DNA from 2 places in the Streptomyces sp. NPDC017520 genome. Region 2 is predicted to be linked to the other one. Evidence: predicted binding sites of a transcription regulator. Region 2 holds the regulator's gene; the other holds the start of a gene.

Region 1 (15,634 bases), 270 kb from region 2:
CTTGACGACCTCGGCGGAGACGGCCGTCTCCACGGTCACGGGGAACGCGGCCTGCGGCTCCGGGACGTGCGGGGCGGCCGGCTGCGAGGTGGCCTCGCGGACCTCGGCGAACACCTTCTCCAGCTGACCCTGGAAGTCCTGGAGCGCCTGCTCCGCCTCTTCCAGCGTGATGTCGCCGCGGCCGATGAGGGACTCGGTGTACAGCTTGCGCACCGAGCGCTTCTTGTCGACCAGCGTGTACATCTGCGGGTTGGTGAACTCCGGGTTGTCGGTCTCGTTGTGACCGCGGCGCCGGTAGCAGATGAGGTCGATCACGACGTCCTTGTTGAACGCCTGCCGGAACTCGAAGGCGAGCCGCGCGACGCGGACCACGGCCTCCGGGTCGTCGCCGTTGACGTGGATGATCGGCGCCTCGATCATGCGCGCCACGTCGGTGGCGTACATCGAGGAGCGCGAGGACTCCGGGGCGGCGGTGAAGCCGACCTGGTTGTTGATCACCACGTGCACGGTGCCGCCGGTGCGGTAGCCGCGCAGCTGCGACATGTTGAGCGTCTCGGCGACGACGCCCTGGCCCGCGAAGGCCGCGTCGCCGTGGAGCGCGACCGGCAGGACCGTGAAGTCCGTGCCGCCCTTGTTGATGATGTCCTGCTTGGCGCGGGCGATGCCCTCCAGGACCGGGTCGACCGCCTCCAGGTGCGAGGGGTTGGCGGCCAGCGAGACCTTGATCTGCTCGCCGTCCAGACCGGTGAAGGTGCCCTCGGCGCCCAGGTGGTACTTGACGTCGCCGGAGCCGTGCATCGAGCGCGGGTCGAGGTTGCCCTCGAACTCGCGGAAGATCTGCGCGTACGACTTGCCGACGATGTTCGCCAGCACGTTCAGCCGGCCGCGGTGGGCCATGCCGATGACGACCTCGTCGAGGCGGGCCTCGGCGGCGGAGTCGATGACCGCGTCGAGCAGCGGGATGACGGACTCGCCGCCCTCCAGCGAGAACCGCTTCTGGCCGACGTACTTCGTCTGCAGGAACGTCTCGAACGCCTCGGCCGCGTTCAGCCGGCGCAGGATGCGCAGCTGCTCCTCGCGCTCGGGCTTCGGACGCGCGCGCTCGACGCGGTCCTGGAGCCACTTGCGCTGGCTCGGGTCCTGGATGTGCATGAACTCGATGCCGGTGGTGCGGCAGTACGACTCACGCAGCACGCCGAGGATGTCGCGGAGCTTCATCATCGTCTTGCCGGCGAACCCGCCGACCGCGAAGTCCCGCTCCAGGTCCCACAGGGTGAGGCCGTGCTCGGTGATGTCCAGGTCGGGGTGCTTGCGCTGGTGGTACTCCAGCGGGTCGGTGTCGGCCATGACGTGGCCGCGGACCCGGTAGGAGTGGATCAGCTCGAAGACCCGCGCGGCCTTGGTGACGTCGTCGTCGTGCGAGGCGTCGATGTCCTTGAGCCAGCGGACCGGCTCGTAGGGGATCCGCAGCGCCTTGAAGATCTCGTCGTAGAACTCGTTCTCGCCGAGCAGCAGCTGGGACAGGACCCGCAGGAACTCGCCGGAGGCGGCGCCCTGGATGACCCGGTGGTCGTAGGTCGACGTGAGCGTCATGACCTTCGAGATGCCGAGCTTGTTCAGGGTGTCCTGCGACGTGCCCTGGAACTCCGCCGGGTAGTCCATCGCGCCGACGCCCATGATGAGGCCCTGACCGGGCATCAGGCGGGGCACCGAGTGGACGGTGCCGATGCCGCCGGGGTTGGTCAGCGAGGCCGTGACGCCGGAGAAGTCGTCCATGCCGAGCTTGCCGATGCGGGCACGCCGGACGATGTCCTCGTACGCCTGCCAGAACTCGAAGAAGTTGAGCGTCTCGGCCTTCTTGATGGCCGCGACGACCAGCTGGCGGTCGCCGTTCGGCTTCACCAGGTCGATGGCCAGACCCAGGTTGATGTGCTCCGGCTTGACCAGGGTCGGCTTGCCGTCCTTCGTGGCGAAGGAGTAGTTCATCGACGGCATGGCCTTGAGGGCCTGCACCATCGCGTACCCGATGAGGTGCGTGAAGGAGATCTTCCCGCCGCGGGCGCGCTTGAGGTGGTTGTTGATGACGATGCGGTTGTCGAAGAGCAGCTTCACCGGGACCGCGCGGACGGATGTGGCCGTCGGCAGCTCCAGCGAGGCGTTCATGTTCTTCGCGACGGCGGCCGAGGGGCCGCGCAGCGTCACGTACTCCGGGCCGGCCGGGGCCTCGGTGGAATCGTCCGCCTTGGCCTTGGCGGGCGCGGCGGCGGGCTTCGCCGCCGCGGGCTTCGCCGGGGCCGGAGCGGCCGCCGGGGCGGCCGCCTTGGCGGGGGCCGGCTGCGCGGGAGCCGCCGGAGCGGCTGCGGGCGCGGCCTTCGCCGGAGCCGGGGCGGCCGCCGGGGCGGGCGCGGCCGCGGCCGGGGCGGCGGGCGCCCCGGTCACCGGTGCGACGCCGGGAACGGGCTTGTCCGCCGTGCCGGAGGCACCCGGCTTGTAGTCGGCGAAGAAGTCCCACCAGGCGCGATCGACCGAACTGGGATCCTGGAGGTACTGCTGGTAGATCTCGTCGACGAGCCATTCATTGGCGCCGAACGCGGCGGCCGGGTTCGTACCCGGGCCGGCTTGATCGGTCGAGATGCTCGAGTTACTGGGGGACTGAGACGACACGGCGGCAACCGCCCTCTTCCGCTTCACAAGGTGATGGACAGCGGAAATCAAGGCTACGCCCCCCGAACCGTTCCTTGCAGGCCGGGCCGGTGCTTCGTCGTGCACATCACATCGGAAGGCGGGTTTCGGCGCAGGAAATGGCGGGAAACAAGCGAGGTTCCACTGCACTTCGGGTACGCAGGACCGAGGATACGGCCATCCGGCCGCACCCCTTCGAGGCCCCTGCTGGCAGGCCACGGGTGAACGTGCCCTTCCGGTTCGACCCTATGTCAACCGCGCCGTCAACCGCGCGGCTCGGGGATTCCCGGGAGGGTGACCTGGATGCGGCAGCCCCTCGCGGATTCGGCCACCCCGATCCGACCGCCGTGCAGATCGACCGCCCAACGGGCGATGGCCAGCCCCAGCCCCGTACCGCCGTCGCTTCCCGGACCGTGCGGGGAGGGCACCTGGCCCCGGTTGAAGCGCTCGAACACCCGGTGGCGCTCCGCCTCCGGGATACCGGGCCCCTCGTCGACGACCTCCAGCTCCAGCGACTCGGGACGGTCCCCGCGCCGCGCGAGCACCGTCACCCGGCCGTGCGGCGGGCTGTGCTTGACCGCGTTGTCGATGAGGTTGGCGACCACCTGGTGCAGCCGCTCGGCGTCCGCGTGCGCCGTGAGCTCCGGCGGCGAGACGTCCAGATGCAGGTGGACGTCCGTACGGGAGTGATTGCCCGAACCCGACGACAGGCGTCGGTGGGAGGCGGCGAGATTGGCCTCTTTCAGTACGCCCGACAGATAGGGCCAGACCTCGAAACGGCGGGCCTTGAGCGCCACCACCCCGTTGTCCAGCCGCGACAGGTCCAGCAGCGTCTCGACCAGCCGGCCCAGCCGCTCCGTCTGTTGCAGCGCCGTGCGCATCGTCTCCGGATCGGCGGCGGACACCCCGTCCACCACGTTCTCCAGCACGGCTCTCAGCGCCGCGATGGGGGTGCGCAGCTCATGGCTGACATTGGCGACCAGCTCTTTGCGATGCCGGTCCTCCGCCTCCAGATCGTCCGCCATGCGGTTGATCGTCTGCGCCAGGTCCCCCAGCTCGTCCCGCCGCCCGGCGCCGCTCACCCGGCGGGTGTAGTCGCCGTGCGAGATGGACCGGGCCACCGCTCTCATCTCGTCCAGCGGCGCGGTCAGACCGTGCGCCACGAACTGGGTGATCAGCAGCGTGGCGATCACCGAGAACACCGTGATGAAGCGGAACTCCGTACGGGTCCGCAACGCGACGATCAGCAGCCCCGTGGTGATGAACACCGAGACCACGACGAGTGTGCCGAGCTTGGCCTTGATCGAGAAGGGCCGCAGTCCGGACCCTGGCCGCGTCATGGCGCGGGGGTCTCCAGGGCGTAGCCCACACCGTGCACGGTACGGATCCGCTCCGCGCCGATCTTCCGGCGCAGCGCCTTGATGTGACTGTCGACCGTGCGCGTGCCCGAGGCGTCCGCCCAGTCCCACACCTCGGCCAGCAACTGCTCCCGGGAGAGCACCGCGCGCGGGGTGTTCGCGAGACAGACCAACAGGTCGAACTCGGTCGGCGTGAGGTGGACGTCCTCGGCGCGCACCCGGACCCGGCGCTGCGCGTGGTCGATCTCCAGCTCACCCAGACGCAGTATTCCGCTCCGCGGGGTGACGGCGGCCAGCGCGGCCCGCTCCACCCGGCGCAGCAGCACGTGCACCCGGGCGGCCAGCTCCCGCATGGAGAACGGCTTGGTCATGTAGTCGTCGGCGCCGACCCCGAGCCCGACCAGCATGTCGGTCTCGTCGTCGCGCGCGGTGAGCATCATCACCGGTACCGGACGCTGCGCCTGCACGCGGCGGCAGACCTCCAGGCCGTCGAAGCCGGGAAGCATGATGTCGAGCACCATCAGGTCGGGTTGCCAGGCCTCGGCCGCGTCCACGGCCGCAGGGCCGTCCAGCGCGGTCTGGACCAGGAAGCCCTCCGCCCGCAGCCGGGCGGAGATGGCGTCGACGATCGTCGGGTCGTCCTCGACGACCAGCACCCGGCGCTGAGCCCCCGGGGTGGCCGCGACGCCGTTGTGGGTGGTGTGTGTCTGTTCCATCGCCCCGCCCCTGCCCGTTCTCGCGGGAGCCATTCCCCCGGAGGCACGGTTTTCGCTCGTGGATTTCGGTGAGTGATTCCGTGTACCGGTCAGCAGCGTAAAGGCAGCGGAGGGCTCCCGGCTACGCAGGGTGTTGCCCCGGACGTGCACGTCCACGCCGACCGGGCGGCCGGATCGTTGACCTTGTGCCGGTTGACCCGTGCCACGGCCGGTCCGCGCATACCGGGAGGGGGGTTCAGGCCGTCCGCTCAGACCGCCCGAAGTGCGAGATGGACCACGTCGGGCACACCTCGGGCAACGGCCACCTCTTCCGTCCGAACCCTGCTGAACCCGGCATTCCGCAAGGCCTGTTCGAAGGCCGGCGACGGCTGCGCGGACCAGACGGCGAGCACTCCGCCCGGCGCCAGCCGGTCGTGGCAGTGCGCCAGGCCGGCGGGGGAGTAGAGGCTTCCGTTGTCCTCCGTGACGGTCCAGTCCGGCCCGTTGTCGATGTCCAGGCACAGGGCGTCGTAACGCTCCGTGGTGGTACGGAGGTGGGCGACGAGATCCGTGTGGAGGATCCCGGTCCGGGGGTCGGCCAGCGCCGGCCCGGAGATCCGGTCCAGCGGCCCGGTCAGGTGCCAGTCCACGATCGCCTGCTCCCGCTCCACGACCACGATCCGGCCCCAGCGCTCCTCCTCGGCGGCCCGCACCAGCGAGAACCCGACGCCCAGGCCGCCGATCAGCACCGAGGGGCCGGTGCGCTCGGCGGGCAGGGCGGCCAGCGCGGCGTCGATCAGCAGCCGCTCGGAGCGCCCGTCGGAGGTGTCCATCAGGAAGCAGCCGTTGGCGATGATCTCGAAGTGCTCCCCGCGCTCCCGCAGCACGACTTCGCCGAAGGGCCCCTCGCGGCGGTCGAGGACGACGGGGGTGCCGACGGAACGCGTCGGCAACGGGTCGCGTGCGGGCATGGCGCGCATCGGGTGCATCGCGGGCATCGTCTGGCTCTCCGGTCTCCGGTTGTAGCGGTCGGTATCCGTCATCCTGGCCCGCCGCCCGGACCGAGGGCCAGCGAGTTCCCTCTTCCGGGGTGGGGAACAACGGCCCGCCCGGTGGCGCTCCACAGACGGAGGACCGCCCCGGGGCCCGCCCGTCGGGAAAGCGTGAAGGGTGGTGCGGAGCCGCCTCGGGAGCGTCTGATCGCTCAGAGCGAACAAGCGGTGGGGAACATTCGGCGGCTCAGGAGCATTGAGTCCACATAGCTCAACTTGCCTGCCGAAGGGGAGATCATGACTCACGAGTCCGAGGCGTTCACACCGATCGACCTGCCCGTGCTGCCGCTCGACGACGAGGTCGTCCTGCCCGGCATGGTGGTGCCGCTCGACCTGTCCGACACCGAGGTGCGCGCCGCCGTCGAGGCCGCGCAGGCCGCCGCCCGTCCCGGCGGGGGCAAGCCCCAGGTGCTGCTGGTCCCGCGGGTCGACGGGACGTACACGGGGACCGGTGTCCTCGGCACCGTCGAGCAGGTCGGACGTCTGTCGGACGGCGACCCGGGCGCACTGATCCGGGCCCGCGACCGGGTCCGCATCGGCGCCGGGACCAGTGGGCCCGGCCGGGCGCTCTGGGTCGAGGGGACCGTGCTCGAAACCGCCGCCCCCGACCCCCTGCCCGGATCCGCCGCCGAGCTGGTCAAGGAGTACAAGGCGCTCGCCACCAGCTGGCTGAAGAAGCGCGGCGCCTGGCAGGTCGTGGACCGGGTCCAGCAGATCGACGACCTCTCCGCGCTCGCCGACAACTCCGGATACTCGCCGTTCCTCACCACCGCCCAGAAGGTCCAGCTCCTGGAGACCGTGGACCCGATCGCCCGGCTGAAGCTCGCCATCCAGTGGCTGAGCGAGCACCTCGCCGAGCAGGACGTGGCCGAATCCATCGCCAAGGACGTGCAGGACGGCGTCGACAAGCAGCAGCGCGAATTCCTGCTGCGCCGCCAGCTGGACGCCGTGCGCAAGGAACTCTCCGAGCTCAACGGCGACCCGGAGGACGAGTCCGACGACTACCGGGCCCGGGTCGAGGCCGCCGACCTCCCCGAGCACGTCCGCGAGGCCGCGCTCAAGGAGGTCGAGAAGCTGGAGCGGTCCAGCGACCAGTCGCCCGAGGGCTCCTGGATCCGCACCTGGCTGGATACCGTCCTCGAACTGCCCTGGACCGAGCGGACCGAGGACGCCTATGACATCCGCGGCGCCCAGCAGATCCTGGACGCCGAGCACGCCGGCCTCGCCGACGTGAAGGAGCGCATCACCGAGTACCTCGCGGTGCGCAAGCGCCGTGCCGACCGGGGGCTGGGCGTGGTGGGCGGTCGCCGCGGCGGCGCGGTGCTGGCCCTCGTCGGCCCGCCCGGCGTCGGCAAGACCTCCCTCGGCGAGTCCGTCGCACACGCCATGGGCCGCAAGTTCGTCCGGGTCGCGCTCGGCGGTGTCCGGGACGAGGCGGAGATCCGCGGCCACCGGCGTACGTACGTGGGCGCGCTCCCCGGCCGTATCGTGCGGGCCATCAAGGAGGCCGGTTCGATGAACCCGGTCGTCCTGCTCGACGAGATCGACAAGGTCGGCTCCGACTTCCGGGGCGACCCGGCCGCCGCTCTCCTGGAAGTCCTCGACCCGGCCCAGAACCACACCTTCCGCGACCACTACCTGGAGGTCGAGCTCGACCTCAGCGACGTGGTCTTCCTCGCCACCGCCAACGTGCTCGACGCTATCCCGGAGGCCCTGCTCGACCGCATGGAGCTGGTCCGCCTCGACGGCTACACCGAGGACGAGAAGGTCGTCATCGCCCGGGACCACCTGCTCCCGCGCCAGCTGGAGCGGGCGGGCCTGGAGAAGGACGAGGTCGCCTTGGAGGAGTCGGCGCTGCGCAAGCTGGCCGGCGAGTACACCCGCGAGGCGGGCGTACGGAATCTGGAGCGGGCGGTGGCCCGGCTGCTCCGCAAGGTCGCGGCCCAGCACGAACTGGGCGACCGCGAGCTGCCGTTCGCGGTGACCGACGCGGATCTGCGCGGCCTCATCGGCCGCCCGCACCACGTGCCCGAGTCCGCCCAGGACCCGGCCGAGCGCCGCACCGCGGTGCCGGGCGTGGCCACCGGGCTCGCGGTGACCGGGGCGGGCGGTGACGTCCTCTTCGTCGAGGCGTCGCTCGCCGACCCGGAGACCGGGGCGTCCGGACTGACCCTGACCGGTCAGCTCGGGGACGTCATGAAGGAGTCGGCGCAGATCGCGCTGAGCTTCCTGCGGTCGCACGGCGCGGAGCTGGAGCTGCCGGTCGCGGACCTCAAGGACCGGGGCGTGCACATCCACTTCCCGGCGGGCGGCATCCCCAAGGACGGCCCGAGCGCCGGCATCACGCTGACGACCGCGCTGGCCTCGCTGCTCTCCGGACGCCTCGTCCGTACGGATGTGGCGATGACCGGTGAGGTGTCGCTGACCGGACGGGTGCTGCCGATCGGTGGCCTCAAGCAGAAGCTGCTGGCCGCCCACCGGGCGGGCATCACCACCGTGGTGATCCCCCAGCGCAACGAGGCCGACCTGGACGACGTCCCGGCCGAGGTGCTGGAGAAGCTGGACGTCCACCCGGTCACCGACGTCCGCCAGGTGCTGGAGATCGCCCTCGCCCCGGCGTCGGCCCGGGTGGAGGACAGGATCCCGGCCGCGGCCTGACCGCCACGCTGTGACGGACCGCGCGAGCCCGGCCTGATCCGAACGAGAGGCCCCGGGTGCCCGACCGGTACGGACGGCCCGCTTCCCAACGGGGGCGGGCCGTTCCGCGTGCCGCGCGTGCCGGTCAGGGGCGGTAGATCGTGCCCGGCTCCGGCACGGCCGGGGCCATCAGCTCGGGGACGGTCACCAAGGTGTAGCCGTCCTTCTGGAGCGCGTCGATGATCCCGGGCACGGCGGGGACGGTGCCCTTGTAGATGTCGTGCAGCAGGATGACGCCGTCCTTGCTCGCCTGGTCCAGGATCCGCTTCTTGATCAGCGCGGAGTCGTTCGTCGAGTAGTCCTTGGCGGTGGCGCTCCACAGGACCTGGGAGAGCCCCAGGTCCTTGCTGATGTCCGAGACCGTGTCGTCGGTGCGGCCCTGCGGCGGGCGCATCAGCCGGGGCTTCTTGCCGGTGATCTTCTCGATGGCCAGCTGTGTCTTCTCCAGCTCGGCGCGTATCTCGTCCGGCTTCTGGTCGGTCAGCACCTTGTGCGTCCAGGTGTGGTTGGCGACCTCATGGCCCTCGTCCTCGATGCGCTGCACCACGTCGGGGTGCTTGATGACGTGGTGCTTGCCCAGCAGGAAGAAGGTGGCGTGCACCTTCTTCTCCTTCAGGATGTCCAGCAGCCTCGGGGTGTCCTTGCCCGGGCCCGCGTCGAAGGTCAGGGCGATGCACTTGGCCTTGCGGCAGTTCACCGGCCCGAAGGAGCCCTTGGCGTCGGGGGCCGCCTCGCCGCGTGCCGAGCCCGGCGCCGTGGTGTCCATGGAGCAGCCGCTCACCGCCAGTGTGAGCGCCGTCACCAGCGCCGCGGTCAACCCCATCTTGGACAACGGCATCTTTCTGGGCACGACACATCACTCCTCTGCGCGGGAAATTCCGCACAGGTGTGCGGTACGCCGAGGACTATACATAGAGCGTATACACGGCGTGTATAGAGGGGGCCGGGTTGGCTGCCCGATATGGTGTGCCCATGTCATTAGCTGTCGTCGGTGACGCTACGCACGTAGACCCGGGGTGCGGAGGGGGACCAGGCCGCCGCCGTTGGTCTACTCCTGCGAAATACTGGCCGAACTGCGGCATTGACCGGCCGCGGAAGAAGCTTTCATCGGCAGGAAACCGTACGAGGGGTACTGACGTGCGCGGGAACGACAGCGAGCCGGAGCCGGGCGCGACGGACGGAAGTGGTGTGGACCACGAATTTCTGGCACTGGAGCGAGAATTGGCGGTGTTTCTGCGCCGGGCGCGCGCCACCTCGGGCGACATGGCCCGGGAGGTCCACCCCGAACTGGAGCCCGCCGCCTACGGCCTGCTCGTCCGCCTGGAGGCGGCCGGCCGGCAGCGGGCCACCGAGCTGGCCGCCTACTTCGGCGTCGGCAAGGCCACCATGAGCCGCCAGCTGCACTCCCTGGAGAAGCTCGGGCTCGTGGCCCGCGAACCCGACCCGGCCGACGGGCGGGCCTGGCTCGTCCACCTCACCGACGACGGCCTGGCCCGCTTCCGCAGTGTCCGGGACGCCCGCCGGGGGCGCTACGTGCGCAAACTGGCCGACTGGGACCGGGCCGAGGTCGCCGAGCTGGCCCGGCTCCTGCACCAGCTGAACGCCCGCGCCGAGAGCTGAGCCGCCCGCCGCCTTCCGCCCGCCGTCCGTCGTGCTCAGTCCAGCTCCACCAGGAGCGCGGTGGCGTCGTCGTGCGTCTTGCCGTGCCTCAGCCGTACGCGCCCGGCCGCCGCGTCGGCGGTCTCCAGCTCCCGCACCCGGTCGATCAGGCTCTGCGGCCCGGCCTTCCGCAGCAGCCCCATCGTGTCCGTCCAGTCGCCCTCGCCGAACACCTCGGTCCACCGGGTCGCGCCGTCCGTGAGCGCGGCGAGGGCCCGGACGCCGGCCGCCGGGGTGCTGCCCGTCACCGCGCGCGCCGCCACCGCGGGATCGGCCGCCGCGGTGAAGAAGCCGCCCTCCTTGTTGCGCACCGTGGCATCGGCGATCTCGTTCGAGGCGAGCGAGCCCGGCGGCAGCCGGTCCAGCCGGTCGTCGAGGACGGCCCGGACCGTGCCGTCGGGGGACTCCAGCAGCAGGGCCGAGTCGGAGAGCACCAGGTGTTCGATCACGCGTTCGTCCCAGCGGGCCAGCACCACGGTCGCCTGAGGCGTCCGTACGTGAGAAAGGTCACAGGTGGTTCGGTGCGTGTCGGCTGTACGGGAGATGGCCTCGGCCAGGACCTCGGTCAGGGGCAGGTCGGGGCGGGAACCGGACAGTTCCACCAGCGCGCCGCCGAGCCGTGCGGTGAACCACGGGACCGAGTGCACACAACCGTCGTCCCCCGGTGGCGGGGTGACGCCGTCGAGCAGGACCAGTACGCCGCCCTGGCCGGACGCGGGAAGGGCCCCGGAGGTCCAGTCCTCGTTGGGGCGTTCGGGGCTTCCGGGCGCGGTGGCGAGTTCGATGCGCATACCGTCAGTCTGCACGAGCCCTTCACCTTCTCCCCACGCGACCGGAAATGGCCTGTACCAGCAGGTCAAACGCGGGCGCAGGGCGGAAGGGACGGCTCCGGAGCGATGCGGGCGGGCATCCTGCCAAAGGCGGAGCGGAAGTTCCACCCCAAGGTCCACGCATGGTCAGGGGCGCACCAGGGGAGACTTGTTCGCCAACTCAAGAGTGATGTTCACTCCTTCGAGTGGCGGAGCGGTTGATGCGCGCCCCCCTCTCAAAAGCGCTGGAATGGTCAGAAGCCGTACCAGGAGCGGGGCGCCCTTCCATGTGACCGTGCGTCACCTCTGCTTCAAGGGTGGACGAGTCAAGATTGCGAGCACCGGTGCAGAAGAAGCGGCCGCGGAGCAAGGGCACGACGCGCGACGGTTCCGGGGCGACGCCTCCGGCACCCGGCGCGGACAAGCGGACCGTGCGGGTACGCAGCCGACTGGTCGCCGGAGTCGCGGTCGTCGGCGTCATCGTCATAGCGGCGGGCGCCCCCGCCGTGCTCGGGGCCTCCGCTGATCTGACCGAGTCCCAGCGGCTGGTCACCCTCGCCGAGCTGAACCAGCAGGCGGTCACCCTCGGGCACTCCCTCGCCGACGAGCGCGACGCCATCACCGCGTACATCGCCGATGGCCGCGACGAGAAGGATGACGACGGCGCGAAGAACCGCACCGCCCGGACCACCCGCGTCGACCAGCAGATCGACGAGATCCACGAGGCGGCCTCCGCGGCCCTGCGCCGCGACCTCTCGACGGTTCCCTCGCTGCGCCGGGCAGCGCTGACCGGCAAGGGGTCGGCCCTGGAGGCGCACCAGGCGTACTCCGACGTCATCGCCAAGCTGCACGGCATCGCCGCCGAACTGGCGGAGAAGACCCCGCCGCGCGCCGCCGACGCCAGCCGGGCCCCGCTCACCCTCGGCGGCGCGTCCGAACAGGCCTCCGCCACCCGCGGGCTCCTCCTCGCAGCGCTCGCCGTGCCGAGCCCCGAGCCGCAGGCTCAGACGGACCCCTTCACCGGGCTCCCCGTGGCGCCCCAGGACGAGGGCGACACCCGGGCCGGCCGCGAACGCGACGAGCTGAGCGCCGCCGCCCAGCAGGCCCGCGTCCGGGAGCTGGCCGCGCTGGCCGACTTCGACCAGGCGGCCGACCCAGAGGCCCGCGACAAGCTCTCCGCCACCGTCACGGGAGCCGAGGTCAACAACGCGGAGAAGTACCTCACCCGCCTCACCGACCGACCCGAGCTGTCGGAGGCGGAGCGCAGGATCAGCCCCAGGAAGCTGGAGGCCGCGCTCTCCGCCCGCGTCGACCGGATGCGCAGCGTCGAGTCGGCCCTGACCACCGGCCAGGTCCAGCACCTGGAGGGCCTCCGCGACGACGACGTCACCGCCCTCGAACTGAGCATCGCCCTGCTCGGCGGCTGCTTCCTGCTCGCCGTCGGCGTCTCCACCGCCGTCGCCCGCACCCTCACCCAGCCGCTCGCCGTCCTGCGCATCGGCGCCGCGCGCCTCGCCGAGGACCCCGAGGGCGCCGAACCGGTCCGCTACACCGGCCGCAACGACGAGTTCGCCCAGGTCGTCCGGTCGATGAACTCCCTGCACGGCAGGCTCACCACCCTCCACCAGGACCTCGGCGGACGCGTCGAGAGCCTCACCGGCGAACGGTCCAAGCTGATCGCGGGCCGCGAGACCCTCGTCACCCAGCGGGCCGAACTCCAGACGCGGGCCACCGAGCTGGCCACCCAGCTGGAGCAGCTGAGGAACACGGTCAACCACACCTTCGTCAACCTCTCGCTGCGCACCCTCGGACTGGTCGAGCGGCAGCTCGGCGTCATCGAGGCCCTGGAGGAGCGCGAGCAGGACCCGGAGCGCCTGGCCACCCTGTTCAAGCTGGACCACATGGCCACGGTCATGCGCCGCCACAGCGAGAACATGCTCGTCCTCGCCGGCGCCGAGCACGGCCACGGCCACGCCGGGCCGATCCCGCTGGTCGACGTGGCGCGCGCGGCCGTCAGCGAGATCGAGCGGTACGAGCGGGTCACCATCCAGTCCCTGCCGCCGCACGCCCAGATCGCCGGGTTCGCCGCCGACGACCTCAGTCACCTCCTCGCCGAACTCCTGGAGAACGCGACCTCCTTCTCGCCGCCCGACTCCCAGGTCGAGCTGTCCGGCTGGCTGCTGGAGAGCGGCGAGGTGATGCTCTCCGTGTCGGACGCGGGCATCGGCATGTCGACGGTCCGGATGGGCGAACTCAATGCCAGGCTGGCCGACCCGGCCTCGTTCGAGCCGGGGGAGCGGCACATCGACATGACCGGGGCCGGACTCGGCCTCCAGGTCACGTCGTTGCTGGCCGCCCGGCACGGAGTGCGGGTCCAGTTGCGCGAGCAGAAGGGGAGTGGTGTGACGGCCGTCGTCGTGCTGCCGAGCGCCCTGCTGCCGAACTCCCTGCCCGCCTCCTCGCCGCCCGCCGTGCAGCTTCCCGGTGACGCGCCCACGCTCAACCTCCCGGGCTCGGTGGCGGAGGCCAACTCCAACGCCCTGCCCAGCCGTTCACCGCTGCCCTCCACGGCACCCACGCCCGGCACGCCCGCCGTAGCGGAGCCGGCGCCGGTCACGGCACCGACTCCGGAGCCCGGGGCGGCGTCGGGCCCGGAAGCGGAGAGCGCCCCCGAGGCGGTCGCCGAGCCCCTGCCCGCCGTCGACCCGCTGATCGTCGCCGCCGAGCGGACGATCCGCGAGAACGCGGCAGCTGAGGGCACGGGGCCCGACGAGGACCCCGAAGCCACCGCCGTAACGCCGCAGGAGCAGGAGCAGGAGCAGGCACAACAGGCACAGGCACAGGAGCAGGAGGAGCAGGAGCAGGACGCGCGGCAGCCGGTCGCGGAGTCCGGCACCGGCACCGGGACCGAAGCCGGAGTCGTGACCGAAGCCGGTACCGGCACGGAAGCCGGGGCGGGGACCGAAGACGGGTTCGGGGCCGAAGCAGGGGGCGGGACCGAAAACGGGTCCGGAGCCGACCCGGACTCCGAGGTCACCTTGCAGGTTCGCCTCCCGAAGCCTCCCCAGGACCCTGCCGACCAGGTGGCCCCCACGGCTCCGGGCATCCCGGCGGGAGTGGACACCCCGGCCGTGCCGGGTGCCGCCGACCCGTACGCGATCGGCCCAGACCGCCACGAGCGCCCGGCCGAGACCGGCCCCGGGGACCAGGGCCCGGACGGTCCCGCGGTCCGCCCCGCCCCCCACGCCGAAGCGGCCCCGGCCCCCGCCGACACCGTCCCCGGCCCCCGCCGCCCCGAGACGGCCCGGATCACCGACAAGGGGCTGCCGAAGCGCACCCCCAAGGTGGTCCGGCCCGACTCGACCCCCGCCCCCGGTCGCACCGGCAGCCTCGACCGGGACGCCCTGCGCCGTCGGCTGGGCAGCTTCCACCAGGCGGCGGAGGAGGGCCGGCGCGATGTCGAGGCGGAGATCGCCGAGACCGGCGGCGTCACCGTCACCGGCCCCGGGGGCGTACCCACCGGGCGTACGGGGCACGAGACGACCACCGCGCACGCCACAGGCGCCGCACAGGACGCAAGGACCGCACGGACCGCCGAGACCGGCGGCCGGGCGGACGGCCGGAACGAAGAGACGGGGGACACAGTCGAGGAGGCACGCAGTTGACTGCGCCCAGCACATTCGGGCTGAGTACCGAAGCCCGGAACCTTCACTGGTTGCTGAGCAATCTCGTGGAGGAGGTGCCAGGGGTCCACTCGGTCACCGTCGTCTCGTCCGACGGCCTGATGCTGCTCTCCTCCGACCCCGGCCATCTGACCGCGAAGGCGGCCGGACCGGCCGCCGGGAAGTCGGACGGGCCCAGGGGCTCCAGCGCCGACCTGGCCACGATCGTCTCCGGCATCGGTTCGCTGACCGTCGGAGCCGCGAAGCTGATGGACGGCGGCGGCGTCAAACAGACCATGGTCGCCATGGACGATGGCAGCGTCTTCGTCATGTCGATCAGCGACGGCTCCCTCCTCGGCGTCCACGCCGCCCCGGACTGCGACATGAGCGTCGTCGCCTACCACATGGCCCTCTTCGTCGGCCGGGCCGGACACGTACTCACCCCCGAACTCCGCAGTGAGCTGCGCACATCGATGGAGAGCGCCCTGTGACCACCGCCGCCGCAGAACCCGCCCCCCGGCTCCCCGTCCGCGGGGCGGACAAACGCCCCGCCCGGGTCCGCCCGTACTCCCTCACCGGCGGTCGCACCCGGTTCGGGCACGTCCTGCTGGTCGAGACGTTCGTCGCGGCCCTCGAAGCACCCGACGAGCGCCGCGAACTCACCAACGGCAACCTCGCCTCGCGCGTGATGCCGGAGCTCCGGGCCATCGTCGAACTCTGCCGCCGGATGCGTACGGTCGCGGAGATCTCGGCCCTGTTGAAGATGCCGCTCGGAGTCGTCCGGGTGCTGCTCAGTGACTTGGCCGACCAGGGAAAGATCCGCGTGTACGGAACCGGCCACGGCGCCGGCCAGCCCGACCGCGCACTGCTCGAAAGGGTGCTCAATGGACTCCGCCGTCTCTGAGGCGCCGCTCTTCGCCCCGCGCCAGCCGGGGCCCCGGGAACAGGCCGAGGAGTCCCTCCAGGCCTGGCAGCTCGACCACACCCGCGCGCCCACCGCCACCAAGATCGTGGTGGCGG
Region 2 (15,634 bases):
CATCCGCACCCTTGCCCGGGCCGAACTCCGGCGCCGCATCGCGTACGTCGAGCAGGACTCACCGATGCTGGCCGGCACGCTCCGGGAGAACCTCCTCTACTCCGCGCCCGACGCGAGCGACGAGGCCGTCGCCGACGTGCTCCGCAGGACCCTGCTCGACGACTTCGTCTCCTCCCTCCCGGACGGTCTCGACACGGCTGTCGGCTCCCGCGGCCTGGCGCTCTCCGGCGGCGAGCGCCAACGGCTGGCGATCGCACGGGCGTTGCTGCGGCGCCCGCAGGTCCTGCTCCTGGACGAGGTCACCGCTCATCTCGACGGGCTCAGCGAGACGGCGCTGCGCAGGACGGTGGAGGAGGCGGCGCGGGACTGCACGGTATTGCTCATCGCCCACCGGCTCTCGACGGTCACCTCGGCCGACCGACTGGTCCTGTTCGAGAACGGCCGGGTCAGCGATCACGGACGGCACGAGGAGCTGCTGGAGCGCAGTGCCCTCTACCAGGACCTCACCGCTACGCAGTTGACCCCCGCAAGCGCGGCCGCCCCCGCACCTCGCTGAGCACGAACATCTCGGGCCGCTGCCGCGCCCCTGCGAGAATTCCGTGCGCCGCCCCCGGCGGAACCGAACATCCGCACGCCGAACATGTCCTCACCGAACACCCCCCTCAGCACGACCGAAGGGTTCAAGGATCCAGATGACCGACACCACTCCCACTCCCCTGCCTCTGCCCGCCGCGACGGAGGACGACCACTACGGCGAGATCGCCGTCGAACTCCTCGGCGAACAGCGGGAGAAGCTCGTCGTGAGCGGCGAGCGGATTCCCACGATCACCATCGTCCGCGCGCCCGAGGCCGAGGTCGACGACCACATCGTCATCGGCACCCGGGACCCCCGGCACCTCACGATCACCGTGGACGGAGAGCCCGCGACGATAAAGCCCGCCAAGGGCAGGCTGCGGAGGCAGACCTACCGGGTCGACGTCAGCTGCGCGGGCACCCGTTACCGGCTCGTCCCGGACTCGATCCCCGGCAGCCGGCTGACCCGGGACGGGAAGCACCTCGGGGACTTCTCGTCGGACGGCGACCGCCGGGTGATCGCCGAGTGGCGCGAGGACGCCGGGACCGTCGAACCGCTCGACGCGGCCATCGGCTACGCGCTGTCCGCGGCGTTCGGCACCGGCGGCCAGCCCATGTGGATGATGCTGGTCGACGCGGTCAGCACGGCCCTGCCCGGCTGAGGACCCGGCCGGCGGCCCGGCCGCTTCCGGGGCCGGGCACACGAGAAGTCCCCTGCGGGAAGCGATTCCTCCCGCAGGGGACTTCGGCCGTCGCACTCCGCCCGGAGGCCGAGCACCGGAGGGTCAGGTCACGGACGCAGGCCCCTGATGTCCTCCGCGTACAGGTTCGACACGATCGCGGCCTCGAACCTGGACTTCAGATGCAGCTTCCGCACGATGCTCGACGTATGCGCCCGGACCGTCCGTTCCGTGATGCCGAGTCTCCGGGCGAGCCAGCGGTTCTGCTCTCCGCCGCCCAGCAGCGCGAGCACCTCGCGCTCGCGCTCCGTGAGCGTGGTGAAATCCAGTACCTGTCGGTCGATCATCGTCGTCACAGCAGCCCCCTAGTTGTGATCATCCACTGTTGTCAGTCTGTTGTCGGTCTGTAGTCCGTCTGTGGTCAGTCTGTTGTCCGCCCCGCGTCCGTTCCTCGCCCGACCGGGACTACCTGCACCTTTACCCTTCGATTACCCTTTCCCTCACCAGTTCGGCGGCTGCGTGGCATCTGACCCATGCCCCAGCCATCAGTTCGACGGGCGCCCGGCATCTGACCCATGCCGGCGCGCCGACAGTTGTTGTGCGGCACGCGGGGGGCGGCAGCAGTGAGCGACGGAAGTCTGTCCATACTCGGTATCGACGCGACGGAGGAACGCGTCTATCGGTACTTCCTGCGCAATCCAGGAACCAGCACCGAGGACATCGACATCCTCCTCCACCGCCCGCGTGAGGAGGTGGAGAAGGCCCTCGCCCGGCTCGACGAACTGTGCCTCCTGCGGACCGACGAACACGGCGGAGCGACGGCGACCGATCCGGAGACCGCGATCGAGCGGCTCACGGAGATGCGCCTGCGCGAGCTGCACGAACAGCTCCACCAGGTCACCAGGTCCCGGCATCTGGTGTCCGACCTGACTGCCGAACAACAGGCCCGCCCCCTCGCCGGACAGGGCGTGGAGCGGCTCGAAGTCCTGCGGCACATCCGCGACCGGATCGACGACCTGGCCTTCTTCGCCCGGCAGGAGATCCTCTCCGTCGAGCCGTACACCGCGCTCACCCCGGAGAACATCGCGCACGCACGCCCGCTCGACATGCGGTGTCTTCGCCGCGGCGTGCGGATCCGCAGCGTGGTGCTGCGGGAGGCGCTCGACCACCCGCCCACCGTCGCCTACCTCCGTGAGCTCAGGGCCCAGGGCGCGTCGATCCGGGCCGCGGACGACCTGTCCGAGCGCATCCTCGTCTACGACCGCCGAACGGCCCTGGTGCCCGTGGACCCGGCCGACACGTCGAGCGGCGCACTGGTCACCCAGCAAGCCGGCCTCGTCTCCAACATCCTGGCCCTGTTCGAGAAGATCTGGACCGAGGCCACGGACCTCGCCGCCCTCATCGACACCGGCCCCGCGCCGACGGGCGTGCTCTCGGAGATGGAGCAGCGTGTCATGGAGGAGATGTGCCGGGTCGCGAAGGACGAGACGGGCGCCCGGAACCTGGACATCTCGGTACGGACGTACCGCCGTCACGTCGCCGACGTCCTCCGCATCCTGGACGCGACCAGCCGCCCGCACGCGGCCCTGCTGGCCCGCGAAAGAGGCTGGATCTGAGGCCCGGCACACGGAAGAAGAAGTGAGGGGCCGTCAGTCCGGAGCCCTACGGGGCTCAGGCCCCGTCGGTCCGGAGCCCTACGGGGCCTGCCGTCCCTCCAGCGTCCGTCCCTCCAGCGTCCACCCCTCCAGCGTCCGGCCACTCAGCGCCTCTGCGCAGCGTTCCCGCACCTCGTGCTCCCCGCCGCCCCGGATCAGGACCGTGATCCGGTCCTCCTCGATGCGCTGGGCGCACTCCCAGTGCGCGGGCAGCATCCCGAGGAGCCGGAGCACGGCCGTCCCGGCGGGCGCGGCGTGCGCGCCGACGCGGACCGCCACGACCTCGACGGGGTCGTCTACTGCCAGCCGTTGACGCACTTGGCCTTGCCCCTGTCCGGTCCGTGAATCTTCGGCAGCGGTACGCCGCAGAGAAGCCCGGCGACCGCGGCGTTCCCCTCCGCGAGCGCTTGCGAGATCCCTCCGGGCAACGTGGCCGGCCCGCCGTGCAGGGACACTGCCCCCGTCTCCGTCCCCGTACCGGCGTGGGCCGGGACGGCGGCCGCCCCGACGACCAGCCCCAGGATCATTCCCCCGGTACCGACCATCCTCCCGGTGAACGCGCAGACGCCCATGTGTTCCTCCCCGTACGTCAGGTGTCCTGCCGGCTTCCCTCGCCGACGCCCATAAGCTTGCCAGTGACACGTGCCCATGACAGGGGTGATCACTGTCAACTTGCTGCATATGCCGGGCTACTTGGTGCCAACCGTATTCCGCCGCAGCACTCCGGAGGTTTTCGGCCACCTGAGGACGCGCGGCGACCGGGCGACGCGGGGACACACGACGACGGGGCCGGGAGAGCGTCATCCGCTCTCCCGGCCCCATGGCTCACGCGGGGTCCGGCCGACTCACGTCAGCCGTGTCCGGTCAGTCCGTCGGCCGCTTCGGCTTCGGCCGCCAGACCACCAGCGCGCTGGTCTGCTGCACGTCCTGGTACGGCACGAGGTCCCGACGGTACGAGGCGTGCACCTGGGCCTCGCGCTGCTGGAGGGCGACCGCCGCGCCGTCCACCGCCGCCGAGAGCTCGGCGACGCGCTGCTGGAGGGCCGCGACCTGGTTCTCCAGCTCGATGATCCGCTTGATGCCCGCGAGGTTGATGCCCTCGTCCTGCGACAGCTGCTGCACGGTGCGCAGCAGCTCGATGTCGCGGGCCGAGTAGCGCCGGCCGCGCCCGGCCGTACGGTCCGGGGAGACCAGGCCGAGACGGTCGTACTGGCGCAGGGTCTGCGGGTGCAGGCCCGAGAGCTGGGCCGCGATCGAGATCACGTACACCGGTGTCTCATCGGTCAGCTGGTACGGATTGCGTCGACGGCCGTCCATCTCAAGCTCCCTTCGCAGCCTGGAACAGTTCCGCCCGCGGGTCCTCGTCCGCGGTCGCCTTCCGGTAGGCCTCCAGGGCGTCCCTGGCCTCCTGGCCCAGCTCCCTGGGGACCGCGACCTCCACGGTGACCAACAGGTCGCCGCGGGTGCCGTCCTTGCGCACCGCGCCCTTGCCCCGGGCGCGCATCGTACGCCCGTTGGGGGTGCCGGCGGGAAGCTTCAGGGTGACCGGGGGGCCGCCGAGGGTGGGGACCTTGACCTCGCCGCCGAGCGTCGCCTCCGGGTAGGTGACGGGCACGGTGACCGTGAGGTTGTCGCCCTTGCGGCCGAAGACCGGGTGGGCGTCGACGTGGACGACGACGTACAGATCGCCGGCCGGACCGCCGCGTTCGCCCGCGCCGCCCTTGCCGCGCAGCCGAATCCGCTGGCCGTCGGAGACGCCCGCCGGAATCCTCACCTGCATGGTGTGCGCCGACTTCGCCCGGCCGCTTCCCTTGCAGACGTCGCAGGGGTCCTGGGCGATGAGGCCCCGGCCCTTGCAGTCCACACAGGGGTCGGTGAGCGAGAAGCCGCCGCCGCTGCCGCGCGAGACCTGGCCGGTGCCGACGCAGGTCGGGCAGACCCTGGGGGTGCCGTTCTTGTCGCCGGTGCCGGAGCACGCCTTGCAGGGCGCCTGGCTGGACATCCGCAGCGGGACCGTGGCCCCGTCGACCGCCTCGGTGAAGCTGAGCGTCACCTCGGACTCGATGTCCTGGCCGCGCTTCGGCTGGACCCGGGTGCCCGTGCCGCCGCGGTTGAACAGCCCGCCGAAGACGTCGCCGATACCGCCCCCGCCGCCGAAGCCGCCGCCCGCGCCGCCCTGTCCACCGCCCGGGGCGCCGCCTCCGAAGAGGTCGCCCAGGTCGAAGTTGAAGTTGCCGCCGGCACCACCGGGGCCGGGGCGGAAGCCGCCGTTGCCGAAGAGGGCGCGCGCCTCGTCGTACTCCTTGCGCTTCTTGGGATCACCCAGGACGTCGTTCGCCTCGGAGATCTCCTTGAAGCGCTCCTCCGCCTTGGCGTCACCCTTGTTGGCGTCCGGGTGGAACTCGCGGGCGAGCTTCCGGTACGCCTTCTTGACCTCGGCGTCGGTGGCGTCCTTGGGGACGCCGAGGACCTTGTAGTAGTCCTTCTCGACGAAGTCCTTCGTGCTCATCGACGTCCCTCCTTCCGGACGATCGGCCGAGCGGCCGGCCCGTGGGCCGGCCGCCGGGCCGGTCGGTGGGCACCGTGGTGGTCAGACGCGTTGCCGTCAGACCTCCTCGGTGCCACCGCTCTCCTCGTCGTCTGTCTTCTCTTCCTTGGCCGCGGCGGGCGTGGCGCCCGGCTGCGGCTCGGCGACGGCCACCCGCGCGGGGCGGATGGTGCGCTCGCCGATGCGATACCCCGGCTGCAGGATCGCCACGCAGGTCGTCTCGGTGACGTCCGGCGCGTAGCTGTGCATCAGGGCCTCGTGGATCGTCGGGTCGAAGGGCTCGCCCTCCTTGCCGAACTGCTGGAGGCCCAGCTTCGCGACGGTGGTCTCCAGCGATTCGGCCACCGACTTGAAGCCGCCGACCAGCTCGCCGTGTTCCCGCGCGCGGCCGACGTCGTCGAGGACGGGCAGGAGCTCGGACAGGAGGTTCGCGACAGCGATCTCCTTGACCGTGACCCGGTCCCGCTCGACGCGGCGGCGGTAGTTCTGGTACTCGGCCTGGAGCCGCTGGAGGTCCGCGGTGCGCTCACCGAGCGCGGTGCGTGCCTGGTCCAGCTGTGCGGTCAGACCGACGGTCGGGTCGAGGTCCCCGGCCGGGGCCGCCGCCTCCTCCTCGGAGGAGTCGGCAGCCTTCGGCTCGGCGTCATCAGGGGTGGCGCCGGAGGGGACGTCGGGCTTCTCCTCAAAGCCCGGAGTCTCCTCGGTCACGCCGCACCGCCCTTGGTGTCCTTCTCGTCGTCCACGATCTCGGCGTCGACGACATCGTCGTCGGCCTTGGCCTGACCGTCGCCCGGGGCGTCGGCGCCCGGGGTCGCACCATCGGCCTGGGCGTTGGCGTACATCGCCTGGCCCAGCTTCTGGGAGACGGCCGCGACCTTCTCGGTGGCCGTGCGGATCTCGGCGGAGTCCTCGCCCTTGAGCTTCTCCTTCAGCTCGGCGACAGCGGTCTCCACCTCCGTCTTCACGTCGGCCGGGACCTTGTCCTCGTTGTCCTTGAGGAACTTCTCCGTCTGGTAGACGAGCTGCTCGCCCTGGTTGCGCGACTCGGCGGCCTCGCGGCGGGCGTGGTCCTCCTCCGCGTACTTCTCGGCCTCTTCGCGCATCCGGTTGACCTCGTCCTTCGGCAGCGAGGAGCCGCCGGTGACGGTCATCTTCTGCTCCTTGCCGGTGCCGAGGTCCTTGGCGGCGACGTGCATGATGCCGTTGGCGTCGATGTCGAAGGCGACCTCGATCTGCGGCACACCGCGCGGGGCCGGCGGCAGACCGGTCAGCTCGAACATCCCGAGCTTCTTGTTGTACGCCGCGATCTCGCGCTCGCCCTGGTAGACCTGGATCTGCACGGACGGCTGGTTGTCCTCGGCCGTCGTGAAGATCTCGGAACGCTTGGTCGGGATCGTGGTGTTGCGCTCGATGAGCTTGGTCATGATCCCTCCCTTGGTCTCGATGCCGAGGGAGAGCGGGGTGACGTCGAGGAGCAGGACGTCCTTGACCTCGCCCTTGAGGACACCGGCCTGGAGCGAGGCGCCGATGGCGACGACCTCGTCCGGGTTCACACCCTTGTTGGCCTCCTGGCCGCCGGTCAGCTCCTTGACGAGCTCGGCGACGGCGGGCATACGGGTGGAGCCACCGACGAGAACGACGTGGTCGATCTCGGAGAGCTGGATGCCCGCGTCCTTGATGACGTTGTGGAACGGGGTCTTGCAGCGGTCCAGGAGGTCCGCGGTCAGCTGCTGGAACTGCGAGCGCGTGAGCTTCTCGTCCAGGTGCAGCGGGCCCTCGGCGGACGCCGTGATGTAGGGCAGGTTGATCGTGGTCTCGGTCGAGGACGAGAGCTCGATCTTCGCCTTCTCCGCGGCCTCGCGGAGACGCTGGAGAGCCATCTTGTCCTTGGACAGGTCCACGCCGTGCCCGTTGGCGAACTGCTTCACCAGGTAGTCGACGACGCGCTGGTCCCAGTCGTCACCACCGAGGTGGTTGTCACCGTTGGTGGCCTTCACCTCGACGACGCCGTCGCCGATCTCCAGGAGGGACACGTCGAAGGTGCCGCCACCGAGGTCGAAGACGAGGATCGTCTGGTCGTCCTTGTCGAGGCCGTACGCCAGCGCGGCGGCGGTCGGCTCGTTGACGATGCGCAGGACGTTCAGGCCCGCGATCTCGCCGGCCTCCTTCGTCGCCTGACGCTCGGAGTCGTTGAAGTACGCCGGGACGGTGATGACCGCGTCGGTCACCTTCTCGCCCAGGTAGGACTCGGCGTCGCGCTTCAGCTTCTGCAGGATGAAGGCGCTCATCTGCTGCGGGTTGAAGCTCTTGCCGTCCAGGTCGATCTTCCAGTCAGTGCCCATGTGGCGCTTGACGGAGCGGATGGTCCTGTCGACGTTGGTGACCGCCTGGCGCTTCGCGACCTCGCCGACGAGCACCTCGCCGTTCTTGGCGAAGGCGACGACGGACGGCGTGGTCCTGGCGCCTTCGGCGTTGGTGATGACGGTGGGCTCGCCGCCTTCGAGAACGCTGACGACGGAGTTAGTCGTGCCCAGGTCGATGCCGACCGCACGTGCCATTTCAATTCCTCCAACTGACTACTTGAGTGGATCTGACTCAAGAATGCATGACGCCGACGCCCGAGTCAACAGACCTGAGTCTCTTACGCTCAACTTAAGTGCTCACAGAGAGCACACCCAGGGCACGTCCACTCCGCACCCGCCCCTCTCGGCCACCCCACGACCGCACCCGCGCACGCCACACCCCGCGCGCACCACCCACCCCACCGTCTCACCGTGGGATCGTTCTGTCACAAATTGCCGCGAGACGGTCGCAACCGTCACCGACCGGCAGGTTTCACCGTGGATCGTCACACCATCGAACCTCGAACCCCGGGCGGGCGCGATGCAGAACGCGAGGAAGCCGCGCGTACGGCGGAAGAACCAGAGAAGCCAGAGAAGCCAGAGAAACGAGAAGAGCCAGGAGGGCCGGAAGAGCCGGAAGGGCCGGAAGGACCAGCAGGGCAACCAGATCCAACAGGCCCACCCGGTCCAGCAGGTCGAGCAGGTCCACCAGGGCCAGCAGGGCCAGCAGGGCCACCGGGTCCACCAGGTCGAGGCACCGCGCCACCCGCTCCCACATCCGTACGCGGCCCCGCACCCACGCCAGCCCCTACCCTCGCCCCCGCCCCCGCCCCCGCCCCCGTACCCGACAGGGACAGGGACAGGGACGGTCAGGGGCCAGTTCCCCTCGCCCCCCATGGCACACCTGGCCGGCCTCGCCGACCGGGCCGGGCGGCTCGCGGACCGCTTCCTCCCGCGCACCCCCGCCGAACGCGTCCTGGACCTGACTCTCGGCACCGCCCTGCTGGTCCTGACCGCCCCCGCCGTCGCCGCGGCGGCCCTCGCCCTGAGCGTGCGGCGCGCCCCGGGCGGCGTCTGGGACCGCCGGCCCCGGACCGGCCTGGGCGGACGGGTCTTCGAGCTGCGCACCCTGCCCACCCGGAGGCTCCGGGTGGACCTGTTCTCCCGCCTGCCCCACGTCGTACGCGGCGACCTCTCCCTGGTCGGCCCCGCGCCACTGGCCCCGGGCGACCCACGGGCCACCAGGCCCGGCGCCCGGCAGTGGCGGCAGGAGCTGCGGCCGGGGCTCACCGGCCTCGCGCAGGTGCGCGCCCGCTCCGGCATGCCGTGGGACGACCCCGCTCTGCTGGACCAGCACTACGCAGAGCACCATGGAGTGGTGCTCGACCTGGCGATCCTCGCCGAAGCCGTACGCGGTCCCCTGCGGACGCGGCTCCGGACGGCCCGTCGGACCAAGGCACACCTGAGCGACGCAGATCACCGACGACCCGGCTACAGCACGGTGGAATAAGTGGATAGTGTCAGCACAGACTAATTAAGTTACTGCTTAGTAGTAGTGGGCAGTAGTAACTGGATCCCGCTCTCGCAGGCCCGAGGAGCCCCGAAATGCAACTCGCCGCGATCATTGTGTCGCTGGTGCTGACGGTCGTCGGCGTTGCGCTCATCACCCGAGCCGTCGCGCAGATCTACCGCTTCGTCCGTCTCGGACAGCCGGTACCAGCAGGCAGCCGCACCGACGACCCCAAGCAGCGGACGATCACCCTGGTCAAGGAGTTCCTCGGCCACACCCGGATGAACCGGTGGGGAATCGTCGGCTTCGCCCACTGGTTCGTCGCCATCGGCTTCCTGACGCTGCCGCCCACGCTGCTCCAGGCGTACGGACAGCTCTTCCAGGCCGACTGGGTGCTGCCGATCATCGGCGGCTGGCTGCCGTTCGAGATGTACATCGAGTTCATCGGCCTGATGACGGTCGTCGGCATCGTGGCCCTGATGGCGATCCGGCTGCTGAACCTGCCCTCCCGGGCCGGCCGCAAGTCGCGCTTCGCGGGCTCGAAGGCCTGGCAGGCGTACTTCGTCGAGTACATCATCCTGATCATCGGCCTCGCGATCCTGGTGCTGCGCGGCCTTGAGGGCGCGATCCACCACGTCGAGAGCTACGACGCCGCGTACTTCGTGTCGTACCCGCTGGTCCTCGCCTTCGAGGGGCTGAGCCTCGGCACGCTCCAGACGCTCATCTACCTCACCGCGATGATCAAGATCGGCACCTCGCTGATCTGGATGATCACGGTCTCGCTCAACACCAACATGGGCGTCGCCTGGCACCGCTTCCTCGGATTCCCGAACATCTGGTTCAAGCGGAACGCCGACGGCGACGTCGCGCTCGGCGCGCTCCAGCCGATGACGTCGGGCGGCAAGGAGATCGACTGGGAGGACCCGGCCGAGGACGCGGTGTTCGGCGTCTCCCAGGTCGAGCAGTTCTCCTGGAAGGGCATCCTCGACTTCTCCACCTGCACCGAGTGCGGCCGCTGCCAGTCCCAGTGCCCCGCGTGGAACACCGGCAAGCCCCTCTCTCCCAAGCTCCTGATCATGTCGCTGCGCGACCACGCGCACGCCAAGGCCCCCTACCTCCTGGCCGGCGGCGGCAAGGACATGGAGGGCAACGAGAAGGCCACCGAGGAGCAGCTCAAGGACGTTCCCGCGGCCGCCCTCGCCGAGGCCGAGCGCCCCCTCATCGGCACCGCCGAGGAGAACGGCGTCATCGACCCGGACGTCCTGTGGTCCTGCACCACCTGCGGCGCCTGCGTCGAGCAGTGCCCGGTCGACATCGAGCACATCGACCACATCGTCGACATGCGCCGCTACCAGGTGATGATCGAGTCCTCGTTCCCGTCCGAGGCGGGCACGATGCTCAAGAACCTGGAGAAGAAGGGCAACCCCTGGGGGCTGGCCAAGAAGGCGCGCGTCGAGTGGACCAAGGAGGTCGACTTCGAGGTCCCGATCGTCGGGAAGGACGTCGAGGACCTCACCGAGGTCGACTACCTGTACTGGGTCGGCTGCGCGGGCGCCCTGGAGGACCGGGCCAAGAAGACGACCAAGGCCTTCGCGGAGCTGCTGCACATCGCGGGCGTCAACTTCGCGATCATGGGCGGCGACGAGAAGTGCACCGGTGACTCCGCCCGCCGCCTGGGCAACGAGCCGCTGTTCCAGCAGCTCGGCCAGGAGAACGTGGCCATGCTGAACATGGCGTACGGCGAGGACGATGAGGACACGACGACGAAGAAGCCCAAGTCGTCGAAGAAGATCGTCGCGACCTGCCCGCACTGCTTCAACACGATCGCGAACGAGTACCCGCAGCTCGGCGGCGAGTACGAGGTCATCCACCACACGCAGCTGCTCCAGCACCTCATCGACGAGGGCAAGCTGATCCCGGTGACCCCGGTCGAGGGCCTGATCACGTACCACGACCCGTGCTACCTGGGCCGTCACAACAAGATCTACACCCCGCCGCGCGAGATCATCGCGAAGGTCCCGGGGCTGCGGAACGAGGAGATGCACCGCCACAAGGAGCGCGGCTTCTGCTGCGGCGCCGGTGGCGCCCGGATGTGGATGGAGGAGCGGATCGGCAAGCGCGTCAACAACGAGCGCGTCGAGGAAGCCCTCGCCCTCAACCCGGACATCGTCTCCACCGCCTGCCCGTTCTGCCTCGTCATGCTGACCGACTCCGTCAACGGCAAGAAGAACGACGGCCAGGCCAAGGAGTCCATCCAGGTCGTGGACGTCTCGCAGCTCCTCCTGGAGTCCGTGAAGACCCCGGCCGATCCGGCCGGCGAGTCGGAGCAGGTGGACGCGCCGGAGCCCGAACCGGCAAAGTGACGTAACGCGTCGACGCGATGAGCGGCCGGACCTGCCTCGGGGGCAGGACCGGCCGCTTCTTCGTGGGGCACAGCGGCCCCGCCCGCCGGACGTGACGGCCGCCGCAGGCCAACTGTGAACTCGGACATGTACGCGACGACGTATCTGGAGCATCATGTGCCCCGGAGCCGCCCGGCCACGGGTCGGGTCGGAAACCCCGCGCCGGCCGAAGGCGGACAGCGAACGCCGAAGGCGGCCAGCGAACAGCAGGCGGCGGGCGGCGGGCGGCAGCACACGCCGGACAACGAACGAGCGACGAACGAGGCCCCGTGCGCCCACGCACCACGCACCCGAAGGCAGCGGTCACCACCAGGGCGACGGCCGCCCTCGCCGCGGGCTGCGCCGGTCTGCTGCTCTCCCTCACCGCCTGCGAAAGCCCCTCGGCCACCGACGCACTCTCGTCCGCCGACGCACCCTCGTCCGCCACCACCTCCGGACCCGCCTCCGCGTCCGGCGCCAAGAACGGCGACACCCCGCCGAAGGCGCACCCCCCGACCCGGGCGGACACGGCGCGCACCCCCGTACCGCGAGGATCCGGCAGCCGCGTCCCGTACGACTTCAACGGCGACGGCCACCGAGACCTGGTCATGGACGACCTGGTGAAGGCGCCCGGGGAAAGCCAGGGCGACGACGCGGGCATCGGCGTCGTCTACGGCTCCGAGGACCGCGACCGCCCCCTGGACCCGGCCGCCCGGCAACTGCTGAGCGCCCGGGCGAACGCGGCGAAGTCCGGCGACACCCTGCCCGCCGCGTTCGACGCCGAGTCGGCCTGCGACCTGGACCGGGACGGCTTCACCGACCTGATCGTCTCCACCGACCCCCCGTACAACGGCGTCGGCGCCCCGCCCGTCCCCCTCCAGATCCTCTTCGGCTCCCCGCAGGGCCTGACGGGCAAGGCGGTCACGGTACGCATCCCGCGGCAGGCCCGGTTCGGCAACGACTGGCCCGAGCAACCGGTCTGCGGCGACTTCGACGGCGACGGCAAGGCCGACCTCGCGGTCACCGCCGGCACCGGCCAGGTCACCTTCCTGCACGGCCCCTTCACCCGCGCCGGGGCCCCGCGCAGCGCGGAACTGCTCCCCGACGGCGGCCCGTACCTCTACGCCCCCGAGCCCGGGCCCGACACCGACGGGGACGGCTACGACGACCTCGTCGCCGCCGCCCGCCCGCACGCCCCCGGCCAGGCGGCCAGGGGCACCCTGCTGCTCGGCTCCGCGCAGGGCCCGGCCCGGCCGGGCGGCGCCTACGCGGTCAGGGCGGAGGAACTCCCCAGCGCGCCGTTGAACGCGACGGGCACCACCCGCACCACCCTCCTGGACCACGGCGACTACGACGCCGACAAGAAGCAGGACACGGTGGTGCGGACGTACCGGGGCGAGCGCCAGGACCTGATCGCCCTCTACACGGCGGGTAACACGGACAGGCCGGCACTCACCTTCTCCACGGCGCTGTTCCTTCCCTGAACTCTCCCTCCCGGGGCCCGAGGTGCGGCCCCTAGGGGATGTCACAGCTCGGCCGCAAAGGCGGACGGGTTCCCCCGGCCCCCACCCCCCACCCCCGGGGACCAGGTACGTTCGACGGGTGGCTGGATTCAGGATCGGACGCGGCCGGGACAACCGCACCCCGCAACAACCGCAGCAGCGGCAGCAGCCGTACGGAGGGCAGGCACCACAGCCGCCGTACGGTGCTCAGCCGTGGCCGACGGCAGGAAGCCCCGGCAACGCCGGAGCGCCACCGCCGTACGGGCCGCCGCAAGGCGCCCCGTACAACGCGGGCGGCGGCTACGCGGGCCCCGGACCGGGCGGACAGGCCGGACACGGCCAGGGCCCCCACGGCCACGGCGGCCACGGCGAGCCGGAGTACTTCGGCGACCCGTACGCGGACCCCGCGCCCCATGACCCGTACGCCAACAACCCGGGCCACACGCAGGCGTTCCGCGTCGACGAGGACCCGTACAACGGCGGCAACACCTACCAGGCCGGCTCCGCCCCCGTGCCGCCAGCGGGCCCGCGCCTGCGCTGGAAGGAACTGCTGACCGGCATCGTGGCGCGCCCGGGACCGACGTTCTGGCAGATGCGGGACTACCCGGTCTGGGGCCCGGCGCTGGTCGTCACGTTCGTCTACGGCCTGCTGGCGCTGTTCGGCTTCGACCAGGCGCGCGAAGAAGCGATCAACGCGACGATCTCGACGGTCATCCCGTACGTCCTCTTCGCCGGCGTCGGCTTCGTCATCGGCGGCCTGGTCCTCGGCGCGGTGACCCACACCCTGGCCCGCCAGCTCGGCGGCACGGGCTCGTGGCAGCCGACGGTGGGCCTGTCGATGCTGATCATGTCGATGACCGACGCCCCGCGCCTCCTCTTCGCCCTCTTCCTGGGCGGCGAGAACTCCCTGGTCCAGATCGTGGGCTGGGTGACCTGGCTGGCGGCCGGGGCGCTGTTCACGTCGATGGTCAGCAAGTCGCACGACCTGCCGTGGCCGAAGGCGCTGGGAGCGTCGGCAATCCAGCTGATCGCGCTGCTGTCGATCATCAAGCTGGGCACGATCTAGTAAGTAGGCCCCGTACGCACGAGAAGGCCCCCGGAGCGCGGAACGCGCACGCACTCGGGGGCCTTCTCCCGTACACGGACACGGGGCTGTGTGACGAGGGGGCAGGGGCCACCGGACCACTTGGACCACCGGACCACCGGGGGTGCCTACGCGTCGAGAACCTGCCCACCCCGCCGCACGACGGGCTTCTCCACGCTCCACGGGAAGTTGATCCACTGATCGGTCTTCTTCCACACGTACTCGCACTTCACGAGGGAGTGGGACTTCTCGTAGATGACGGCGCTGCGCACCTCGGCGACATGGTCGATGCAGAAGTCGTGGACGAGCTTGAGCGTCTTGCCCGTATCAGCGACGTCATCCGCGATCAGGACCTTCTTCTTCGAGAAGTCGATCGCGTTCGGCACGGGCGCCAGCATGACGGGCATGTCCAGGGTGGTGCCCACCCCCGTGTAGAACTCCACGTTGACCAGATGGATATTCTTGCAGTCGAGCGCGTAGGCGAGCCCGCCGGCGACGAAGACGCCACCCCGAGCGATGCTGAGGACGACGTCGGGCTCGTACCCGTCGTCGGCGACGGCCTGCGCCAACTCGCGCACGGCCCGCCCGAAGCCCTCGTAGGTCAGGTTCTCCCGCACGTCACTAGCCATGGTTGATCACACCTGGGTCCGATGGAAGTTCTGGAACGACCGCGAGGCCGTCGGCCCCCGCTGCCCCTGGTACCGCGACTCGTACCGCTCGGAGCCGTACGGGAACTCGGAGGACGAGGTCAGCTTGAACAGACAGAGCTGCCCGATCTTCATGCCCGGCCAGAGCTTTATCGGCAGGGTCGCGAGGTTCGACAGCTCCAGGGTCACGTGCCCGGAGAACCCGGGGTCGATGAACCCGGCCGTCGAGTGCGTCACCAGCCCGAGCCGCCCGAGCGAACTCTTGCCCTCCAGCCGCGAGGCCAGATCGTCGGGGAGCGAGATCACCTCGTACGTGGACGCCAGCACGAACTCCCCGGGGTGCAGGATGAACGCCTCGTCGCCCTCCGGCTCGACCGTACGGGTCAGATCGGGCTGTTCGACGGCAGGATCGATGTGCGGGTACCGGTGGTTCTCGAACACCCGGAAGTAGCGGTCCAGCCGCACGTCGATGCTCGACGGCTGCACCATCGAAGGGTCGTACGGATCAATACGGACTCGGCCGGTGTCGATCTCGGCCCGGATGTCCTTGTCTGAGAGAAGCACCTCCCGAGGATACGCAGAACGCGCGAGCCCGCCCCAACCGGACCACCCGCGCGCCTGCGGAACACCTCCGCCCCGCTACCTACGCACCCTCTCGCACCCGCCACCACAGCCGCCGACCACGACGCACGTGCCCACAACGGCTACCGCC

Evidence for each region. The regulator HspR, encoded in region 2, represses chaperone genes until heat shock. The targets are predictions, from matches to a motif close to TTGAGNNNNNNNNNCTCAA.
Region 1: the regulator HspR is predicted to act here: its motif matches at 5,984-6,002, upstream of lon (endopeptidase La).

Annotation. Positions count from the first base shown of each region.
Region 1 is NZ_JBIRKB010000001.1:392,105-407,738, forward strand. It holds gene ACH4KB_RS01815 (multifunctional oxoglutarate decarboxylase/oxoglutarate dehydrogenase thiamine pyrophosphate-binding subunit/dihydrolipoyllysine-residue succinyltransferase subunit) at 1-2,664, opposite strand, end outside; gene ACH4KB_RS01820 (ATP-binding protein) at 2,946-4,022, opposite strand; gene ACH4KB_RS01825 (response regulator transcription factor) at 4,019-4,756, opposite strand; gene ACH4KB_RS01830 (spermidine synthase) at 5,005-5,715, opposite strand; gene lon (endopeptidase La) at 6,025-8,445, shown strand; gene ACH4KB_RS01840 (polysaccharide deacetylase family protein) at 8,570-9,322, opposite strand; gene ACH4KB_RS01845 (MarR family winged helix-turn-helix transcriptional regulator) at 9,622-10,104, shown strand; gene ACH4KB_RS01850 (hypothetical protein) at 10,140-10,934, opposite strand; gene ACH4KB_RS01855 (nitrate- and nitrite sensing domain-containing protein) at 11,297-14,617, shown strand; gene ACH4KB_RS01860 (roadblock/LC7 domain-containing protein) at 14,614-15,105, shown strand; gene ACH4KB_RS01865 (DUF742 domain-containing protein) at 15,102-15,518, shown strand; gene ACH4KB_RS01870 (ATP/GTP-binding protein) at 15,499-15,634, shown strand, end outside.
Region 2 is NZ_JBIRKB010000001.1:124,119-139,752, reverse strand. It holds gene ACH4KB_RS00660 (ABC transporter ATP-binding protein) at 1-556, shown strand, start outside; gene ACH4KB_RS00655 (hypothetical protein) at 693-1,235, shown strand; gene ACH4KB_RS00650 (helix-turn-helix transcriptional regulator) at 1,364-1,600, opposite strand; gene ACH4KB_RS00645 (helix-turn-helix transcriptional regulator) at 1,877-2,869, shown strand; gene ACH4KB_RS00640 (hypothetical protein) at 2,948-3,226, opposite strand; gene ACH4KB_RS00635 (hypothetical protein) at 3,205-3,480, opposite strand; gene ACH4KB_RS00630 (heat shock protein transcriptional repressor HspR) at 3,773-4,225, opposite strand; gene dnaJ (molecular chaperone DnaJ) at 4,227-5,417, opposite strand; gene grpE (nucleotide exchange factor GrpE) at 5,514-6,164, opposite strand; gene dnaK (molecular chaperone DnaK) at 6,161-8,014, opposite strand; gene ACH4KB_RS00610 (hypothetical protein) at 8,292-8,534, opposite strand; gene ACH4KB_RS00605 (sugar transferase) at 8,694-9,308, shown strand; gene ACH4KB_RS00600 (heterodisulfide reductase-related iron-sulfur binding cluster) at 9,404-11,671, shown strand; gene ACH4KB_RS00595 (FG-GAP repeat domain-containing protein) at 11,980-13,173, shown strand; gene ACH4KB_RS00590 (Yip1 family protein) at 13,292-14,257, shown strand; gene ACH4KB_RS00585 (phosphoribosyltransferase) at 14,404-14,904, opposite strand; gene dcd (dCTP deaminase) at 14,911-15,486, opposite strand.